Regions from separate parts of the Guptibacillus sedimenti genome, predicted to be linked through region 2. Evidence: a T-box and tRNA genes for the amino acid it is inferred to sense, from the RefSeq annotation. Region 2 holds a T-box; the other regions hold tRNA genes.
What was found. A T-box is a leader RNA that pairs with one kind of tRNA and senses whether it is charged. The one in region 2 lies ahead of argS (arginine--tRNA ligase), so its partner is inferred to be a tRNA-Arg.

Region 1 (6,619 bases), on a different contig from region 2:
GGCGCCTTTTAGCTTTTTTACGGGCATTTGCGCTGATCCTATGATGGTTTGTTTTGCGCCAATGCGAAAAGCGGGTGAAGGCGATAAAAAGGATACACTCTTAAACATAGAGGAGTCCAGGGAATTTGTGATTAATATCGTTGGTGAAAAAATTGCCGAGCAAATGAACGAGTGCGCAACACCGTTTCCAAAAGGAACAGATGAGTTTCTTGAATCTGGGCTTACAAAAGCTAACAGTGAGCTGGTTGGCCCTCCTAGAGTGGAAGAGAGTGACGTGCAGCTCGAATGTGTTCTTGATCAGATCGTGGAGTTCGGTGATCATGAAGGATCAGGTAGCCTCGTTATTGGCAAAGTAGTGATGGTGCACGTACGTGATGCATTATATCGGGATGGGAAGATAGATACAGCGATGCTCCAGCCGGTAGGACGACTCGCTGGTCAAGAGTATACAAGAGCGGTAGCGGATACCTTTACATTAATTCGCAAAACATCTCCTGATGGAAAGAGCTGAGACGATTGAAGTTCGTTACTTTCGAAGTAGATGGGAAATCACAGGCCGGTATTTACAAAGATTCACGTATTATCGGATTGCATGACGCTTCTAACGGAATTATTCCAGCAGATCTCGTGAGGATTATTATTGATTATCCTCAGTACCAACCGCTCATTGAGCAATGCCGCAATGGAGATTACGCGCTAGAGGATATCACGCTATATGCGCCTCTTCCTCGTCCAACGAGCATCAGAGATTTTTATGCCTTTGAAGAGCATGTGGTCACTGCAAGGAGGAAAAGAGGACTTGATGTTGTGCCTGAGTGGTACGAGATTCCAGTTTTCTATTTTTCAAATCATCTTGCTGTGAAAGGTCCAGAAGATGTTATCCTACGTCCCAAAGCATGTGAAAAGTTAGACTATGAACTAGAAATTGCCTGCGTCATTGGGAAAGAAGGGCGCAATATTAAAGCAAGTCAGGCGAAAGACTACATTTTCGGTTTTATGATCATGAATGACTGGAGCGCACGTGACCTGCAAGCACAAGAAATGAAAGTAGGCTTAGGGCCAGCAAAAGGAAAAGATTTTGCTACTTCTTTCGGTCCGTTTCTTGTTACGGCTGATGAGTTCTCTCTTGAACAAGGAAAGCTTGATTTGCATATGGAAGCGTTCGTAAATGGCGAGCGTTATTCCTCGGGAAATGCGAAAGAGATGTATTATTCCTTTGGTGAGCTCATCGAACAGGCTTCGCGTAATGTGACCTTATATCCTGGTGAAGTAATCGGTTCAGGTACGGTTGGCAGCGGGTGTATTCTTGAACAATCGGGACGTGAATTCCTTATGCCTGGTGACAGAGTTGATTTGTCTATTGCTCATCTAGGCACACTTTCAAATGTCGTTGGAGAGGAGGATGAAAATGGTTTACTATCGGACGATGGGGGAGATACCGTCTAAACGTCACACAACTTTTAAAAGAGAAGACGGATCCTTATACCGGGAACAAGTGATGGGGACGAAGGGGTTTTCAGGAATCCAATCGATTTTGTACCATCACCATTTTCCAACAGCAGTAACGGAAGCAACTTTTATAAAAAAGACAACACCTGAGTATGAGGCAGAATCTGCGCTACGTCATCGTCATTTCCGAACGGCACAATACGACAAAAAGGGCGATGCAGTTGTCGAGCGGTGTTATTTCCTGGGTAATGAGGATGTGATCCTCGGTGTGGTAAACCCAACAGAGCCGATGGACTATTTTTATCGAAATGGTGACGGAGATGAGCTTTTCTTTATCCACCATGGTTCAGGTAGAATTGAGTCGATGTTTGGGGAGCTCTCTTATAAACCGGGAGATTATATCGTCATACCGATTGGAACGATATACCGGGTCATCCCAGAAGGAAATGACAACCGTTGGCTCGTTATAGAAGCAAATAGCGCGATTACGGCACCGAGAAGATACCGAAATGAATACGGTCAGCTGATGGAACACAGTCCTTTCTGCGAACGTGACATTGATGGTCCTGAACGCCTTCTATCACATGATAAAAAAGGTTCGTATGAAGTCGTGACGAAAACACGTGGTGGATTGCATCGTCATATGTTCGATCATCATCCGCTTGATGTTGTTGGCTGGGATGGCTATCTCTATCCATGGAAGTTCAATATTAATGATTTTGAGCCGATTACAGGGAGAGTGCATCAGCCTCCGCCAGTCCATCAAACCTTTGAAGGGCATAATTTTGTTGTTTGCTCCTTTGTACCAAGGCTCTATGACTATCATCCAGATGCTATTCCAGCACCATATTTTCATAGCAATGTTGATAGTGATGAAGTGCTTTACTATGTAGAAGGCAACTTCATGAGTCGAAAAGGCATCGAGGAAGCTTCGATTACGCTTCACCCTTCAGGCATTCCACACGGTCCACATCCGGGGAAAATTGAGGCAAGCATCGGCAAAAAAGAAACGCTCGAGCTTGCAGTCATGATCGACACGTTCCGACCGCTTAAAGTCATCGAACAGGTGCAGCAGTATGAAGATAAAAATTATATGAAGAGCTGGGTTACAGAATAACTAATTGGGGAAATGTACGGACATCGCGCGGTCTATCGATCGCGCGATAATTATTTTGCACGATGCTTTTGCTTTATAAGATTTTGTTGTATAATGTTAGTCATTCGGCCCCGTAGCTCAGGGGATAGAGCAACGGTTTCCTAAACCGCAGGTCGGAGGTTCGATTCCTCTCGGGGCCACCATTTAAATCCTTATGAGATAAGGGTTTTTTATTTTGCCTTTCTTACCCTCAATTTTCTTCATTCCTCTTTTTCTACTCACTTTAACGATATGCACAACTACATAAAAGGAAACATTGCCCTGTATAGCGAAAGAGTAACGAACGATTCAGTGGAAATGAGTGAATTAGTATGGGGAAGCGTAAATGGCTTGCGCTCATTGTTCTTTTAGGAGCGGCATTTATTACGTTTACAGTCATTGGAAAGGACAAGAGTGTATCCGATGACGTTTTAACTGTGGAAAAGGTTGAGGACATCGTTCCTTATTTTATAAAGACAACTCCCGGGCTTGAACTCGCGATTCAGTCTGGAGACTATCAATCATTAAAAGATATGCCACTGCGAGATGATTTTAAAATAAACTTGGATGGTGTCTGGTATTCTCGACATAACGTCTATGTTTTCTATCATGTTGATGTGTCGAATAGTGAATTTGTCTTAACAAGAAATAGAGAAGATCTTCCGAAAATCGATCAGCTTGTGATGGACGATCCTTCTGGTGAAGCATCTGGATTGGAACTCGTTGAAACAGAAGAAGGTGTTCTATTTGAAGGTGACTATTATATGAAGGGAACGTTTCAATCTGTCGCTCATTCCGAGACGAACGAACCACTTCGAAATTGGAACGGAGCACTTACAACGATCGTAAGTGGAAATCGTTCAGCTAAGGTTAACGTCCCTATCTCTTATGAATATAAAAAGGAAACAAAGAATACGAAACAGATTAATGAAACAAAGAGATTTAACGATACTACAGTAACGGTTTCTCGATGGGAGGAGACGGCTTCTGATCGTCGGCTCATATTAGAGATCGATTCTCCTTTTTCGACAATCCCTCATATTGAATTGAAGGTATCCGACAAGGAGAAAGAGATAGCCCCGTTATTAGTGGAGAAGCTAAGCGGCGGGCAATACTCAGCTTCTTTTCCAGCTGGAACGAAGCTACCTGAAGCTATTCACCTCGATGGGCTGATTGCCAACTTTTCAAAGGAAGTAAGCTTTGACGTTGACCCGAATCAGTACGAAATCTATAAGCAGATTAAAGAATCAACGTACTCACATCAGTTAGCTGAGCCGATCACATCGATTTATGGATCTGAGATCGTTAAAGATACACTCTTTTACAACGAGGATGGTGTCACTTTTAACTTACTGGTGAATTCAGTTATTTCTGAAGCGCCATACGTAAATATGAAGTATAAAAAGCAGGTCAAAATCGAAGCGATGAATGAAAAGGGAGAAATTCGCAATCTAAACTTACTTGATAGGGAACAAGATCGAATTGTATTCATGATTGATCGTGGTTTCTATGAAAGGTCTGAAAGCATTCAAGTTAATATCACAAACCTACCTGTGTATGTGAAAACAGACTGGACGATTAATGCTTATTTTAAGTAGGAAACATTGTTAAAAAATGCAAGCTAAAGCGACCTAAAGGTGATATGATAGAAGTAGTTTGGAGAGTTGGGAGGATTTTAAGTTGGACGATTGGAAAGGGACATTGGCTGAATTATTTCGTGCCGTTGGGATCAATCTTAAATCAGAGCTTTCTCCCGTGATTGATGGTTTACAATCCGTATTCGCAGATAATCCGTGGGGACAGCTTTTCTTATTATTACTTATCCTTCTCATCGCTGCTCAGGGTATGAGTGCGATTGCTCGGCAATATGACCGTGCTTTTAGGCAAACGATTGAGCGGAAGATGGAAACTAATTCACATCTACATAATTTTTTTAAAGGGTTCTTGCATCATAAACGTTCGGAAGGGTGGATGCATGATGCGGCCTGGCAGCAAAAAGAGCTGCAGCGTTTTGACTTATATGAGCTCGAATGGTTAAAAGCAGAGCTTGCGACAGCAGAAAATGACTTTCGTGATTATCGTCCTCAAACTTTTTTAGCAGGCATTCTTTTTTCGATAGCCGTTCTTTTTCTCATTTGGTACTATGACTGGACGATTTTTGAAAAAGACCTTCTAACCATTTTGCTACCTGTTCTTATTGTCACATGGTGTATGGGGCTTGTTTTCTATAAAGTGGGGATTAAGAAACGCTTCTATCAATCTCTAAATACAAGTGTCCAATTGGCGATGTCGACGAAAAAGGTTCAGGATGTGATGATGTATATTGATTCTGATCTAAAGCGATATAAAACAGAGCGTGTGACGACTGACGGAGGGTATTACGAAGTTGTTCGTTGTATGACTTGTCTTTACCATTCAAAGTATCTTGAAGAAGTGCGCTTCCAGATCAATGACACGACCCTTACCTTTACAGCGAAAGAGCGTGTGATTGAAGTAACTGTGAATAGTGGGTACGGTCATTCCTTCTTAATTGATCGTCTTGAGTTTAGAGATGGCTACTGTCAAAGCCTTCGTAAAGGCAGCAAACTTTTCGATGATAAATTAATGGTCACTTATTTAAATGCTGCCTTTGAGCAAAGGCCTGCTTACTTTCAAACAAGCTCTTAATGATTGGCCTCTCTTCTACGGAAGAGGGGCTTTTCTTAACCTTCATAAGCTGTTATTGTGTTGCGTTGGTTCGCCTTTTCAATCAGCTTGTCAAGGTTTAATTCACTAGAAGCCTGAGTGTTGGCTTTTAAGTTTCCTTCCATTAAACGAAGGGCATAATCATTGTCTTCTTTGACGTTAGACGCACAGCAATCGGATGGAATATAAAGATCATATTCTCTCATGTATGCATCGTTTGCAGTAAACAGCACACAAATGTTTCCTGCAAAACCAGTTAGAATGAGAGTGTTAACGTTCAAATACTTCAGTAGTGTTGAAAGTGGTGTTGAAAAAAAGCCAGAGTGCTTTGGCTTAACGACTGTGTAATCATCATCTTCTGGCTCAAGACGATCAACTAGGTGTTGTCCTTTTGCCTCGGCGGCATAGTTAATCACCTTTTTGAAATCAGATTGCCATAAGCCGTAATTATCATTAACATAGATCACAGGCATTCCTTTTGATTTTGCCTGTTCTTTTAACGATTTAATATTGTCAGCTGCTTCCTCTGTGTATCTTGCTAGAAGTTCAGCATCTTCAAAATCCATCGTATTGATTACATCGATTAATAAAAGTGCAGCGGAAGTGTCTTGGTGGCTATGTTCGATATGTTCTTTGCTCAACGGAACTCCTCTCCTTTAAATAAATTGGAATAATATGTAGTTTACCCAAACTGTTCTTAGATAAAACGACTGTAAAGGAGTGAATGGAATGGAGGATCACCTTGAAAAAGATGAATATTTTATGCGACTAGCAATAGCCGAAGCTGACAAGGCTTCTGCTATTGGAGAAGTGCCAATTGGCGCAGTGATTGTAAAAGATGATGAAGTGATTGCGTCAGCGTATAACCTTAGGGAAACAGAACAACGATCTGTAGCGCATGCTGAGCTGCTTGCTATTGATGAGGCTTGTCGTAAAGTAGGGTCCTGGCGATTAACTGGCTGCACGCTCTATGTTACGCTTGAGCCATGTGCGATGTGTAGTGGCGCCATTGTTTTATCGAGAGTGGAGCGAGTAGTGTATGGTGCTTCCGATCCGAAAGGCGGTTGTGCTGGTACGCTAATGAATCTTCTTGATGATAGCCGATTTAATCATCAAGCTGCTGTCACGGCTGGTGTATGTGAAGGGGAATGCGGAACGATGTTATCGACATTTTTTCGCCATTTACGATTAAAACAAAAAGAAGAAAAGCGGCGTAAGAAGGAACTATTATCATTCATTGAAAATCCTGAAGAGACATGATATAGTTTTTCTGTCAGCGAGACAACGATTGATGGAGGCGTACCCAAGTCTGGCTGAAGGGGGCTGACTCGAAATCAGTTAGGACGTTCA
Region 2 (6,619 bases):
TAACATTCCCATTTTGAAACGAGTACTTAATATCTGATTTCGTGTTTTGAATGTTAACAGTAACCGTCTGGGTCAAGAATCCTTGGTCATGCTGTTTACCTATATTTTCAACAATACTGGCTTTTTTACTCTTTGCATCAGCCATAAGAAGTAGAAGTGTAGCGTCAAAAGGAGGGAGCACGACCCCGGTAAAGTTTGATTTGTGAAATAGAGCAATTCCGTTTATCTCAGGTGCATCAACCTCTTCATTATAACTAATGTATGGAAAGGCATAGTCCTGTCCAATATCATGAGAATACCGAAACGCTTTTTCTACTGTCATACGCGGTGCTTCAGTTTTGTTCTCAGCGCCTTTAATAAGGTTCGTTGAAAATTCGGTAATGAGGGTATCACCTATGTGATCTAAATTAAAGACATCCTCTGCCCGCCCTTCAACAACCGCTACGCGAGCATCGAGTGGACTCTTCGGATCTCGATACAGAATATCGAACATGTGATCAATGTCTTGTTTAGCAACCTCATCACCTAAGAGAATAAGTTGATTTTTAGATGCTGTTACCTGTTTCGAAATGATACGGTCCATTTTTATCCGTGTATCTCTAGGTGAAGTACCAGAAAGAGAGATAACGCGATTGGAATATACGCCACCTTGACTAACAGGCACACCAAGATTACGAACAACAAACGTCGTACGAATCTCATTCTCATTTTCGTAATCGAATCCAGCACCATAAATAAGCTTGGATTCTTTTAACAGTTCTTGATCCCAGCAAGAAGTTAAAAACAATAGTATGGTTGAAAAGATAATGGAAAGGTGCCATATTTTCTTCATTGCGATTCCTCTTTCTTCTTAAATAAAAGACTAATGAGCAAGAGCATGAGAGGAAAACCAAGTGCAAAAAAATAGCTTGCTTTTGCATGATAGCCTGAAAGCATTTCAACTGTATATCGATCATGTGAAAACATGGAGAAAAACAGTGCAATAAAGGACGCAATCAGAATAGAACCTGTTGTTTTTTTTCTTTTTGTTAAGCGCTGTATTCCTCTTCCTGCGATGTATAAGTAAGACACATAAGATGTCATTACTGAAATAATCCAGATGGACAAGAAGATCAAATCAACCCTGTCAACGATAACAAAGGAGACACCTTTTAACATATAAACAAGAGGCTCTGGAATCACTTCAAGTTGGTTAGGGCTAAAAAAAACAAAGGTTGTGAAGGTCAAAAAAGTATATAAAGTTGTGACAGCAATATTAGCAAGAGTTAGGCTTTTAAGTGCTGCCTTACCCTTGTTTTGAACATAAGGATAGATAAATAGAACGATTTCAAATCCAAGCATGGAGACAATCCCATTTTGAGTCGCTTTGAGAATTGAACCAAAGCCATTTTGACCAACTGGTAGGATATACCTGATATCTGCATCTTTCAACGTATAAGCGGACATTACGATTAGCGGGAGGATGAGGATGGATACAAATTGATAAAACCTTCCCATCACCTTGATCTTCCCAACTGCAAGGTAAGTCCCGCTTACGGTTAGCAATAATAAAATAACCAACATCGGAGTACGAAACAAAATCCAAGTTTTGATAGTTGTTTCAAATAGCTCTAATACAATGACGGAAGTTGCTATCGCAAAAGCAACATAAAGAACTGAAATGATCCCTGCTGCATACTTGCCAATAATTTTAGGAGCAAACTCGTATAACGTTAAGGTTGGAAAACGGGCACATAAAAAATATAGAATAAAAATAATGAGTTGAATGGCTCCACCGGTGATCAACAGCGTGATCCATCCGTCAGTACCTGTCTCTGCATATAAGGATGAAGGAAGTGAAAGGACTCCAACGCCAACCTGTGTTTGGAAAATAATAAAAAACAGTTGTGCATTATTAATCGTGCTAGTCGTTTTCATTCTTTTTCCACCTTCTAGAACGCCACTCTTGCTTATTAAACTGCGGATGTACATCCGTTGGTCGATCCCCGAGTAGCCATCTAGGAAGTCGAACAATGGAATCTTTTAGTTCATTCAAGCGCAAAGGTGCAAGTGGCGAAAAGTAAGGAGTACCGAATGTTTCTAAACTACATAAATGAATAAGGATGATCGATAGTCCAAAAACAAGCCCTATAAAACCAAAAGACGCAGAGAGTAGCATGAGTGGAAAACCTAGAAGCCTTATGGACATACTCATTTCATAAGATGGAACAGCAAAGGAGGAAATGGCTGTTAAAGCAACTACAATAATCATCATATTAGAGACAAGATTTGCTTCGACGATAGCAGTCCCGATAACCAAACCTCCAACGATACCAATTGTTTGGGCAATAGGACCCGGCAGGCGAATAGCAGCTTCTCTTAATAATTCAAGAATAATTTGCATGATGAGTGCTTCAAGTAATGGTGGGAACGGAACATTTTCAAGCGAACTTTTAATGTTTAAAATTAATTCAGCAGGTAGCACCTCAGAGTGAAAAGAAACAGTGGCAATATAAAGAGACGGCAAACCGAGTGCGAAAATAAAGCTTGCTACTCTGATGAGTCTCAGGATTGAACCAATATACCACCGGCTATTGTAATCTTCCGGAGATTGATAAAATGCAAAGAAAGTAACAGGCATGACTAGGGTGGAAGGACTTCCTTCCATTAACAACCCGATTCTGCCTTCAATGATATGAGCGGTTAATCGATCTGGTCGTTCTGTACTTAGCATTTGTGGAAATGGAGAAAGTGGAGAATCTTCAATAAATTCCTCTACATATCCTGGTGTTTGAATAGAGTCGGTTTTGATAGCAGTAATTCTTTTTTCAACCTCTTGAATCAAGTCTGGGTTGACGAGGTGTTGCAAATATATGATTGCTAATTTTGTATCGGTTGTTTTCCCAACTTTAAAAAACCTTATCACAAGATTTGGGTTCTCAATTCTTCTGCGAAGCATTTGTAAGTTTTGCATAATGTTTTCGACAAATCCCTCGTGTGAACCACGAACAACTTGTTCATTGATTGGTTCTGATACTGCTCTAGAATTTGCAGAAAATGCTTCCAGTAAATAAAAATGTTGATGACCCTCTATAAAGAGAACGACAAAGCCTTTTGTTAAACCAGTTACAGCTTCAAGTAAATCCATTGATCTTCGGTATTCTTTAGATGTCACTGTATCTTCAATGTTTAACGTATTCTTCTCCATTAATGGTTTCATTATTGTTTTTTGTAGCTTATCTTCATCAACAAGAGGATCTAAATAGGCTAGCTTGCAAGTAATGTTTTCTATGGTCAATTTTCTGAATTTAATATCTTCTGTATTGTGGAATTGTGAAAGAATATATTCTTTGTTCTTCTCAAGTGAAAAAAATGCCTCATATGATTCAGTAGCAGTTGGGATTTGATAAGGTTCATTTCGGATCGGTTTTCGTTTACCACGTCTCACGCTGCAACCTCCTCTTAGTGATGATAGATAAGTATAGCTTGTGATGAAATGGTAAAGTTATGTATCAAGATTGGAAAGGATTCGTAGAATGAGGTTCTGTTTGCAAAATAAGTCATTTTCGTAATAGAAAACTGTCTTTCTGTATTAATATAGAGCACTTCTTATAACATAAAACCGATATTTGTCGAAAGAATGTACACCACTTGTCTAATTAATGTATAATAAAGTGAACTTAGATGGAAAGGTGGTTCTTACGTTGACGAGTAAAAATATCCAAAAGGAAAAATTAGCGGTTGATCGGTGTATGAAACATTTAGAGGTCGTTAACGTAGAGCCGAAAGTAAGACAGCTGATTTCAATGTATTTAACTTCTATTTATCGAGAAGCCTATCAGGAAGGTTATCAGGATGGAGAGAACAACGTACAATTAGAGTTAGAACCAGGTATAAACAGATAACGAGTTGAATTTATAATAAAATAGGCTATAATGAAAATAATATTTGATCGTCAGAGCGAAAGAGAGTAGTGTCTAATGACGGATAAAGCGATTCGGGGATGGTGAAAGCCTGGAGCCTAATCAGACATGAACCGGACTTTCAAGACACTGTTTTGAACTTCAGTAGAAACAGTCGGCCTCGCCGTTATCCGAGTGAAGTTGGCTCAAGTATCTTTGTTGAGCAATCAGAGTGGTACCGCGGAAAAATCTCCGTCTCTATAGTAGAGACGGAGATTTTTTTGTTTAAGTAAAAAGCGTTTAATGACATGAGGAGGAAGATGATGATGTATAAAAAGATCTTTGCAGACAAACTCTTTCAAGCATTTGATGGGAAAGTTGAGCGTAGTGACATGATACAACGAATTGAAATTCCGAAACATGAGTCACATGGTGATTACGCTTTTCCATGTTTTCAACTTGCTAAGTTGGAAAAAATGTCCCCTAATCAAATTGCGACAAATCTTGCTAGTAAATTGAACGATCCTCTATTCGAGAAAATAGACGCAGTTGGCCCTTATGTCAATGTGTTTCTTAATAAGAAAATAGTTACGAGTGATGTTATTCATCTGGTCCTTAGTCAAGAAGAAGAGTATGGGAGCTCCAATGTAGGTAAAGATGGTGCGGTAACGATCGATTTGTCATCACCTAATATTGCGAAACCTTTTTCAATGGGACACTTACGCTCAACGGTGATTGGGAATGCTCTAGCGTTAATTGTTGAAAAAGTTGGCTATCGTCCTATTCGAATTAATCATCTTGGGGATTGGGGTACGCAGTTTGGAAAATTAATAACGGCGTATCGTAAGTGGGGTAATGAGCAAAAAGTCCGTGAACAAACAATAAAAGAGCTACTTAAATTATATATTTTGTTTCATGAAGAAGCAGCCGTTGATCCTTTACTAGAAGATGAAGGGAGAAAGGCATTTAAAGAGTTAGAACAAGGAGATTTGGAAGCTGTGACGCTCTGGAAGTGGTTCCGTGATGAATCTCTTAAAGAATTTAATCGTATTTATGACCTCATGGGCATCACATTTGATTCGACAAATGGAGAAGCTTTTTATAACGATAAAATGCAGCGAGTGATTAAGATGTTAGAAGAAAAGGACCTGTTAGTGGAATCCAATGGTGCCATGGTTGTTGAGCTTGGAGAAGATCTCCCTCCATGCTTAATTAAAAAGAAGGACGGGGCCTCTCTTTATGCCACTCGCGATTTAGCAGCAGCGATTTATCGTTATGAAACATATGGCTTTAGTGAATCCCTTTACGTAGTGGGGAATGAACAAAGCCTTCATTTCAAACAATTAATTGAAGTTCTAAAAAAGTTAGGGTTCGAATGGGCAGAGCAAATGCACCATATCAACTTTGGGATGATGCTTAAAGATGGAAAGAAAATGTCAACGAGAAAAGGGAAAGTCGTTTTGCTTGAAGAGGTGCTAAGTGAGGCGATTGAACTTGCAAAAGAAAATATTGAAGCTAAAAATCCCGATTTAGCAAACAAAAGTGCTATTGCAGAACAAATTGGGGTTGGGGCCGTCTTGTTTCATGATTTAAAGAATGATCGTCGAAATGACATCGACTTTTCCCTTGAAGATATGTTACGAGTTGAAGGAGAAACTGGTCCATATGTACAGTACACACACGCTCGTGCTTGTTCCATTCTACGTAAAGGGAATTATCAAAAAGTAGAAAATGTCGAAATGCTAGAAGGTGAAGAAGCCTGGTCAGTGGTCACAAAACTTCGTCAGTTCCCAAATGCGATTGAACGAGCAGCTACTGAATATGATCCTTCTCAAATCGCAAAATTTGTTTTAGAACTTTCACGTGCTTTCAACAAATACTATGGGCAAGTCCGTATTTTAGAAGAGAACTCATCCAAACAAGCTAGATTACAGCTAGTTATGGCTGTATCAATTGTTTTGAAAGAGGGATTGCGATTACTTGGTCTTCATGCACCTGAAGAAATGTAAAGAAGCAGCCCAAATTAATGGGCTGCTTCTTTCACTTGTTCAAATCAGTATCTTCAATCATTCCTTCTGAAGCCTGTTCTTCATAGTCATCCAATTGATCCTCATATCGTTCGTGCCGTTCATTAGGAACGACACCAGTGGGTTTACCGTCAATATCAGCCGATAAGAAAGTTTCGATTTCTTCAACATACCCATTTAGTTCATTCGAATCGATATACATGCGATCATAGCTCATTTGCTGATCATTAAAATCAGAAGGGGTTTCAGATGTTCCGTATCTTGCGGTTCGTTGCCAGGAGTCTTCAGCGTCAAAAAAATTCGATTCTTCATCATCATTTATATGCTCACTGAATGATTGACCAAGTACATCTTCTTCTGCAGGTCTTTGGTTTGACGTTTTTTGTGACGGGCTATGTTCGACGCAGGTTTTGGCAGTGGGGAGAATGGAAAGCCTTTCGATGGAGATCTCATTTCCGCATATCTCACATCTACCATATTTGCCGTTACTTATACGTTCAAGTGCATTGTTAAGTTCAGCTAATTCTTGTTTCGCATGTTCATTCAATGAAAGATCCTTTTCTCGCTCATAAAGTTCTGTAGCTGTATCGCCAGGGTGATTATCATAATTTGAAAGTTCCCCCGTAGAATGTTGGACAAATGATTGAGAAATTCCAAACTCATCATTATCAACCAATTCTTCATTGAGTGCTCGAATACGTTTTTGAATCG
Region 3 (6,619 bases), on a different contig from region 2:
AGCAATGTTACTTTTCGCCAACTCTACATCATCAGGTTTCGAAGATGCATTGATTCGCTTATAGTGATTGTAAACAGCTACTGATAATGACTTTTTAGCCTTCTCCTGTCCAATGACATAGTCATCAAGAATCTGGCAGATTTCATGTGGTTTCGGTACTTCTTTGAAATCCACCTCTTCTTCAGTTCCAAGCTCTTCTTCAACGATTTCAGTGCAAAGTTCAATACACTCATCACAGATATAGACACCTGGTCCTGCAACTAACTTTCGGACTTGATCCTGTGTTTTACCACAGAAAGAACACTTAAGTTGTCCTTTTTCATCGTTAAATTTAAACATGAATTCACCCCTAACCTTTGATCTCGATGAAACCCGAGTAGGTCTATCTGGAAAAGGATCTCCGTCTGTTCACTTGAACTCCGACTACAAAAAGCAATCATAACGGTTATCCACCACTGGTTTCTCATCCTATTTATGTACTGAAATTGTATCATATAACACAAAAGGATACGAAGTAAAACGACTCTTTATAGCTTTTTATGTATCGAGTGATTGTCTTACTACTATGTTTAGCAACTTCGTGTCATTTCATTACTACTTCTTTTTGTAAAAACAAGGCGCAATTAAGCGCCTTGTTCAAAATAAGCCAGTCTATTAGCTTGAATTATGCTTTTTTACTGTTATCTACAAGAACATCAATTGCTTTACGAATGCGTAGGTCACCTTTAAGTGCATCAGTGCCACCTTGCATTGTTAACATGGAACGAATTTGTTCTTCTTCCATGTTGTACATTGCAGCCATCTTAGAAAGTTCTTCGTTTACTTCTTCTTCAGAAACTTCCACGTTTTCAGCATCTGCAATCGCTTCAAGCGTTAAGTTTGTACGTACGCGCTTTTCAGCGTCTTCTTGCATTTGTTCGCGAAGTGCTTTCTCATCTTGTCCAGAGAACTGGTAGTACATTTCAAGGTTCATACCTTGTTGCTGTAGACGCTGCTCAAATTCTTGAAGCATACGATCTACTTCTGCATCTACCATTGCAGATGGGAGATCAATTTCACTGTTTTCAGCAGCTTTTTCAATCAACGAGTCTTTCTTTTGAACGTCAGCATCTTCTGCTTTTTGTTTTTCAAGATTTTCTTTCGTTGTTTTCTTAAGCTCATCAAGCGTTTCGACTTCTTCATTTACGTCTTTAGCGAACTCATCATCAAGCTCCGGAAGTTCCTTGCGCTTAATGTCATGAATCTTCACTTTAAAAGTAGCTTCTTGTCCAGCAAGATTTTCAGCATGGTACTCTTCAGGGAAAGTTACTTTAACTTCCTTCTCAGCGCCAGCTTTCTCACCAATCAATTGCTCTTCAAAACCAGGGATGAAAGTGTTAGAGCCTACTTCTAATGAATAGTTATCGCCTTTTCCACCTTCAAATGGTTCTTCACCAAGGAAACCTTCGAAGTCGATTACAGCAGTATCGCCTTCTTTTAGCTCGCCATCTTCAACTACTACAAGTTCAGCTTGTTTTTCTTGAAGAGATTTAAGCTCTGCTTCTACTTCTTCATCTGTAACGTTTGTATCTTGTTCTTCAACTTCAAGACCTTTGTATTCGCCAAGTTTCACTTCTGGCTTAACGGTTACAGTTGCTTTAAAGATCAAGTTTTGACCTTTTTCCATTTGCTCAACGTCAACTTCAGGACGGTCAACTGGTTCGATACCAGATTCGTCAATTGCTTCTGAATAAGCTTTAGGAAGAATAATATCAAGAGCATCTTGATAAAGAGATTCTACACCAAAACGTTTTTCAAAAAGAGAACGTGGCATTTTTCCTTTACGGAATCCAGGAACGTTAACCTGTTTTACAACTTTTTTGAATGCTTCATCAAGCGCATTATTTACCTCAGCAGCGTCTACCTCAACAGTAAGGACGCCCTGGTTACCTTCAAGCTTTTCCCAATTTGCAGTCATTTACACATTACCTCCAACAATAAATATATTTCCACTAATCGAGCGTTTAAAGTAGATGACGCCTTTTGGAGTATAAAAGCGTCTACTGTCTTTTAAACGGTCTCTTTTACTAGTAAATATGGGTTTGCAACTATTGTATTATAACATAGAACAGCGAGTTTTCAACACATACGGCGTGAATGAAAACCGTTTAGCCATAGTACAGCTTAACGATAATGACGCGTTAGCGCAAGCAAAACCATTTCGTTTCCATGTATTACTATTCGAATGGCCGATAAAAGGGTTGATTCTCAATATTCATGATTCGATTCGCAGCTACTTCGAACTCGGAAGGCTTTACTTCGTAAAACATACGTAGATCTTCATTTGTTACGTCTTCACCGTTCATTTCAGATGCAACCTTATGGACAGCAGCTGCCCACACTGAACTATTTGAAGGCTCTGCTTCAAACGGAGTGATGGCAAATAAATAGTGCCACCAAATTTGCATGCACATTTCAAATAGTGCTGGATTTCCCTGCTCCACCACATCAGAGAGCTTGGATTTCACACTTAAGGAGAAATCTTGTAAAAAGATATCCTGTAATGTAGCTGGATTCACCTTGATCTCTCTTCCAAACTTATGTACGACAACTTCTTGATCCAATTCCTTTTCTCTCAATACTTGTAAAACAAGACTTTTAAGGAGAGGATCCTTGTTTGTTGCATTTAAATATGTAAGATATACGGGGAGAGACTTTTGTTCATCCACAGTGCTTAATTTTTGAATGGCTAACCACTGTTTTTCCGTCTTATCGCTCTCCAAATAATCAATGAGCTTGTCAACATCTTCCTCGTGACCAGCATCATAATCAGCCTCAGAATCAAGGTCATAGCTCGTCATTTGTCTGCTAAAATGTAGCAGCTGGTAGAGCGACTCCGCAATGTTAGACGGAAGTTGATTTTCTTGTAATACTGCTTCGATCATCGTAACTACTTTCTGATACTTTCCAAGCTGAACTAAAATTGATATGTATACTTGAAAAATGTCGTAATAGTCCCCGATCCCCTGCTGCATCATTGTTTCACAGCGTTCAGACGCTTCACTCAAATTGCCCATCTCCACTAGGCTTAAAACCATTCCAAAGTGCCCCTGTGGATGTTCCGGCTCAATTTCAAGTAGCTGACTAAAATGTTCATGCGCTTTTGTTATTTCTTTAGCTTTTAGTGCTGCCATTCCTTTTTCGACAAGCTTACCTGCCACGTTTGGAAAATAAACTATTTTCCTTTCATCCTTTTCTTTATCCATGACGTAATCGCTCCACTCTCTTATATTCTCTATTAAAAGAGTTTACAGCAGGAAAGGCGCAGCTACGATTAGATATCAGTTTATCAGTATCCACCTGTAAACTCAAGCTGAAGCACGCTACCGGAATCTGAAATCCTTTTATCTGTTTATTTATGATTGCTGTAAAAGCTCATTAGCAACATCAGATATACAAAAAAAGCCATTCTATCACAAAGGATAAATGCCTTTAAAGAAAACATATAATGGTGTCCCAGGCAGGATTCGAACCTGCGACCCACAGCTTAGAAGGCTGTTGCTCTATCCTGCTGAGCTACTGGGACATTGTTAGTATAAAACGATTCAGTTTCTAGCGACATGTATTAATATATCGGATTACATTAGTAAAGTCAATAGGAAACAATAGAAAAAAACACAGCATACGCTGTGTTTTTTTCGATTATGAAAGAGTAAACGTTGAAGAAATTTCCTCAATCACTTTTCCATTTTCATCATGGTATGTGACTTCAATTGCATCACTCGTCCACTCCACAATAGCGTAAGTTTGAATAGCGGGTTTTCTCGGAAGTTTCACGCTGCCTGGATTAACGAAAAGCGTACCTTCTTCGAATAATGTTAACACTTCATGCGAATGACCAAAGCAAACTAAATCTGCCTGGGCTTCTTTTGCTTTGTAATGCAATTTCATTAAAGTCATCTTTACATTATACAAGTGGCCGTGCGTAGCGAAAATAGTTTTATTTCCTACCGTTTGCACTAACTCATCTGGATAGCGGTCATCAAAGTCACAATTCCCTCTGACTCTTACCTGAAACGGAAGCATCTCCTCTGCATCATAATCAAATTCAGAGTCTCCACAGTGGATCATACATTCCACTTCGTGCTTATGTCGTTCTACCAGATGGTGTAATTCTTCATTAGAGCTATGATTATCACTTACAACTAGTACTTTCATACGCCACCTCTTTTCGTTAAAATAAATCCTTAAATACCTCTTCTAAACGATCGAGTGCTTGTCCCCTATGAGAAATCGCATTTTTCTCTTCAGGAGAAAGTTCAGCCATCGTTTTATCATAGGAAGGAACGTAGAAAATCGGGTCATAGCCAAAACCATAGCTTCCAGAACGTTCAAACATAATCATGCCACTGCACGTCCCCGAGAAAATCTCTGTGTTTTGACCCGGTATCGCTACTGCGAGGACACAATGAAAGGAAGCGTTTCGCTGTTCTTTAGGAACATCTTTCATTTCCATTAATACTTTATCAATGTTTGCCTCATCATCTTTTTCAGGTCCTGAATAACGAGCAGAATACACACCTGGGTCTCCATCAAGCGCATCGATAACAAGCCCTGAGTCATCAGCAATAACGGGCTGGTTTGTTAGCTTCATGATTGCTTCCGCTTTTAACACTGCATTTTCAGCGAATGTACTGCCTGTTTCAGCTACATCCGGAGAGTTTTCAATGTCAAGTAAAGAAAGAACACTCAGCTCATCAGATTCAAACCTCCGCTTAAATTCTTTTACTTTGCCTTCATTTTGCGTCGCAATAAGCAGTTTACGCATCTGCTGATGATGCCTCCTTTATCTTAGTCGCAAAGTCTCCGATTACTTCAGCTTGTGTGTTAATTAATTCTTCCACACCAGTTTTTCCAAGTGCAAGCATCTCATTAAGTTGGTTCATATTAAACGTTGCTTCTTCACCTGTACCCTGAAGTTCAACAAATTCTCCGCTTCCTGTCATAACAATATTCATGTCTACTTGAGCAGAAGCATCTTCTTTGTAGCATAAATCTAATAAAGCTGAACCATTACGGTCAATGCCAACAGATGTAGCTGCAAGGAAGTTGGTTAACGGCATTTTCTTAATTTGCTTCCGATCCATTGCTTTTTCTACGGCGATTGCAAGAGCCACAAATGCTCCTGTAATGGAGGCTGTACGTGTTCCACCATCGGCTTGAATCACATCACAATCAATCCATATCGTGCGCTCGCCAAGCGCTTCAAGATTAACCACGGTTCGCAGCGCCCTTCCGATTAACCGCTGAATTTCCATCGTACGACCAGCCACTTTTCCTTTACTTGATTCTCTTATATTTCTCTGCTCAGTCGCACGCGGTAACATGGCATATTCAGCAGCAATCCACCCTTTGCCCTGTCCACGCATAAATGGAGGAACTCGATCTTCAATTGAGGCAGAGCAGATTACTTTTGTCTCGCCTACTGTAATTAAAACTGAACCCTCTGGATGTTTTATATAATCTCTTTCAATATGTACTTCTCTTAACTCATTTTTTTGACGTCCGTCAACTCTCATACTCGTCCTCCTATTAGCAAATCTTCCCTTTTCTCATCAACGATCATGTAGTCATCTACCTCTCTTAATAAACATGAAAAGAGGCAGTATCCCTGCCTCTACATCCTATCATATTCTATTTTAAAAACCCACTTTGTTAACGTCCTCTGGTCTTGAAACCGGCTCAGATAGAGCGTTTCCAGCTTCATCAATCACTTCAGAATGGCCATCTACGGTTATTGCCACTTCTTTAATGTCTGGTTGTTCAGTTAACGATAAAACAAGACTATTTAACATATCTTGCTGGAGCACCATTTCTTCAGTTCCTGTTAAAATCGCCTCATTGAAATCAAGTGTTAACAAACCATCCTCTTCATTAGCACCCAATAACTTAATATCTTTAGAAAACTGACTAAATAAGCCAGATTGCACAGGTGGTCCTTCCATTAAACTTTTCAATACTCCCCTTACATCATCAGAAACGCCTTCCATCCGCTTCGTTACTGGTACATAATAGGAGTAGTCTTCATTTTGAGCCATGAAGTAGACTGTAATGTCTTCACTATTGGAAACATCCACAACATTGCCCATCTCATGATTTATACCATTTGCTCTGCTAACATTTTCGCCAATCGGCGTGCCATTAACGGGCATTTCGGTTTGATCATGACCGTTGATTTGAATCTTCACGTTCTCTACACCATCAAATTGGGTAAGAGTCCATGTAACTGCTTCAAGAATTTGCTTCTCATTTTCAGCAGCATAGTCTTTAAACTCATTTGAAAAATCGACTACTAACGTTTTATCCACCTGGTCAATTCCTTGAACAACCGTACCTGCAGGTAACACTGCTTTAAACCCGTTAGGTAGCATTTCGGTTACTGGACCGTCCACCACGAGATATTCAAGCGCTTGTTTTGCAGCGCTTTCCACTGCAGGGAGCTGAAAACTTTGAGGCACTACCATCCCATTTGCATCAAGTAGATAAAGCTGACGAGTCGTCATTTCAGTCACTTCTTCAGAAGGTTCTTCACCAGTTGCTTCTTCTACCTCTCCCTCCTTAGTTGCGCCAGTTTCATTAT

Region 1: it has a tRNA-Arg gene. The T-box ahead of argS (arginine--tRNA ligase) is inferred to sense a tRNA for this amino acid. The anticodon was not compared.
Region 3: it has a tRNA-Arg gene. The T-box ahead of argS (arginine--tRNA ligase) is inferred to sense a tRNA for this amino acid. The anticodon was not compared.

Annotation. Positions count from the first base shown of each region.
Region 1 covers NZ_JAQQWV010000016.1:4,181-10,799, reverse strand. The annotation lists gene PQ578_RS22225 (flavin reductase family protein) at 1-511, shown strand, start outside; gene PQ578_RS22220 (fumarylacetoacetate hydrolase family protein) at 517-1,446, shown strand; gene PQ578_RS22215 (homogentisate 1,2-dioxygenase) at 1,409-2,566, shown strand; tRNA gene PQ578_RS22210 (tRNA-Arg) at 2,673-2,748, shown strand; gene PQ578_RS22205 (hypothetical protein) at 2,917-4,182, shown strand; gene PQ578_RS22200 (hypothetical protein) at 4,265-5,251, shown strand; gene PQ578_RS22195 (cysteine hydrolase family protein) at 5,287-5,910, opposite strand; gene tadA (tRNA adenosine(34) deaminase TadA) at 5,999-6,529, shown strand; tRNA gene PQ578_RS22185 (tRNA-Ser) at 6,563-6,619, shown strand, end outside.
Region 2 covers NZ_JAQQWV010000004.1:64,341-70,959, reverse strand. The annotation lists gene PQ578_RS16945 (Ger(x)C family spore germination protein) at 1-832, opposite strand, end outside; gene PQ578_RS16940 (GerAB/ArcD/ProY family transporter) at 829-1,917, opposite strand; gene PQ578_RS16935 (spore germination protein) at 1,904-3,427, opposite strand; gene PQ578_RS16930 (hypothetical protein) at 3,684-3,884, shown strand; T-box leader at 3,929-4,144, shown strand; gene argS (arginine--tRNA ligase) at 4,205-5,890, shown strand; gene PQ578_RS16920 (TraR/DksA C4-type zinc finger protein) at 5,922-6,619, opposite strand, start outside.
Region 3 covers NZ_JAQQWV010000001.1:1,233,231-1,239,849, reverse strand. The annotation lists gene clpX (ATP-dependent protease ATP-binding subunit ClpX) at 1-339, opposite strand, end outside; gene tig (trigger factor) at 665-1,957, opposite strand; gene PQ578_RS05990 (tetratricopeptide repeat protein) at 2,217-3,245, opposite strand; tRNA gene PQ578_RS05985 (tRNA-Arg) at 3,489-3,565, opposite strand; gene PQ578_RS05980 (metallophosphoesterase) at 3,682-4,197, opposite strand; gene PQ578_RS05975 (XTP/dITP diphosphatase) at 4,214-4,807, opposite strand; gene rph (ribonuclease PH) at 4,800-5,558, opposite strand; gene PQ578_RS05965 (GerMN domain-containing protein) at 5,679-6,619, opposite strand, start outside.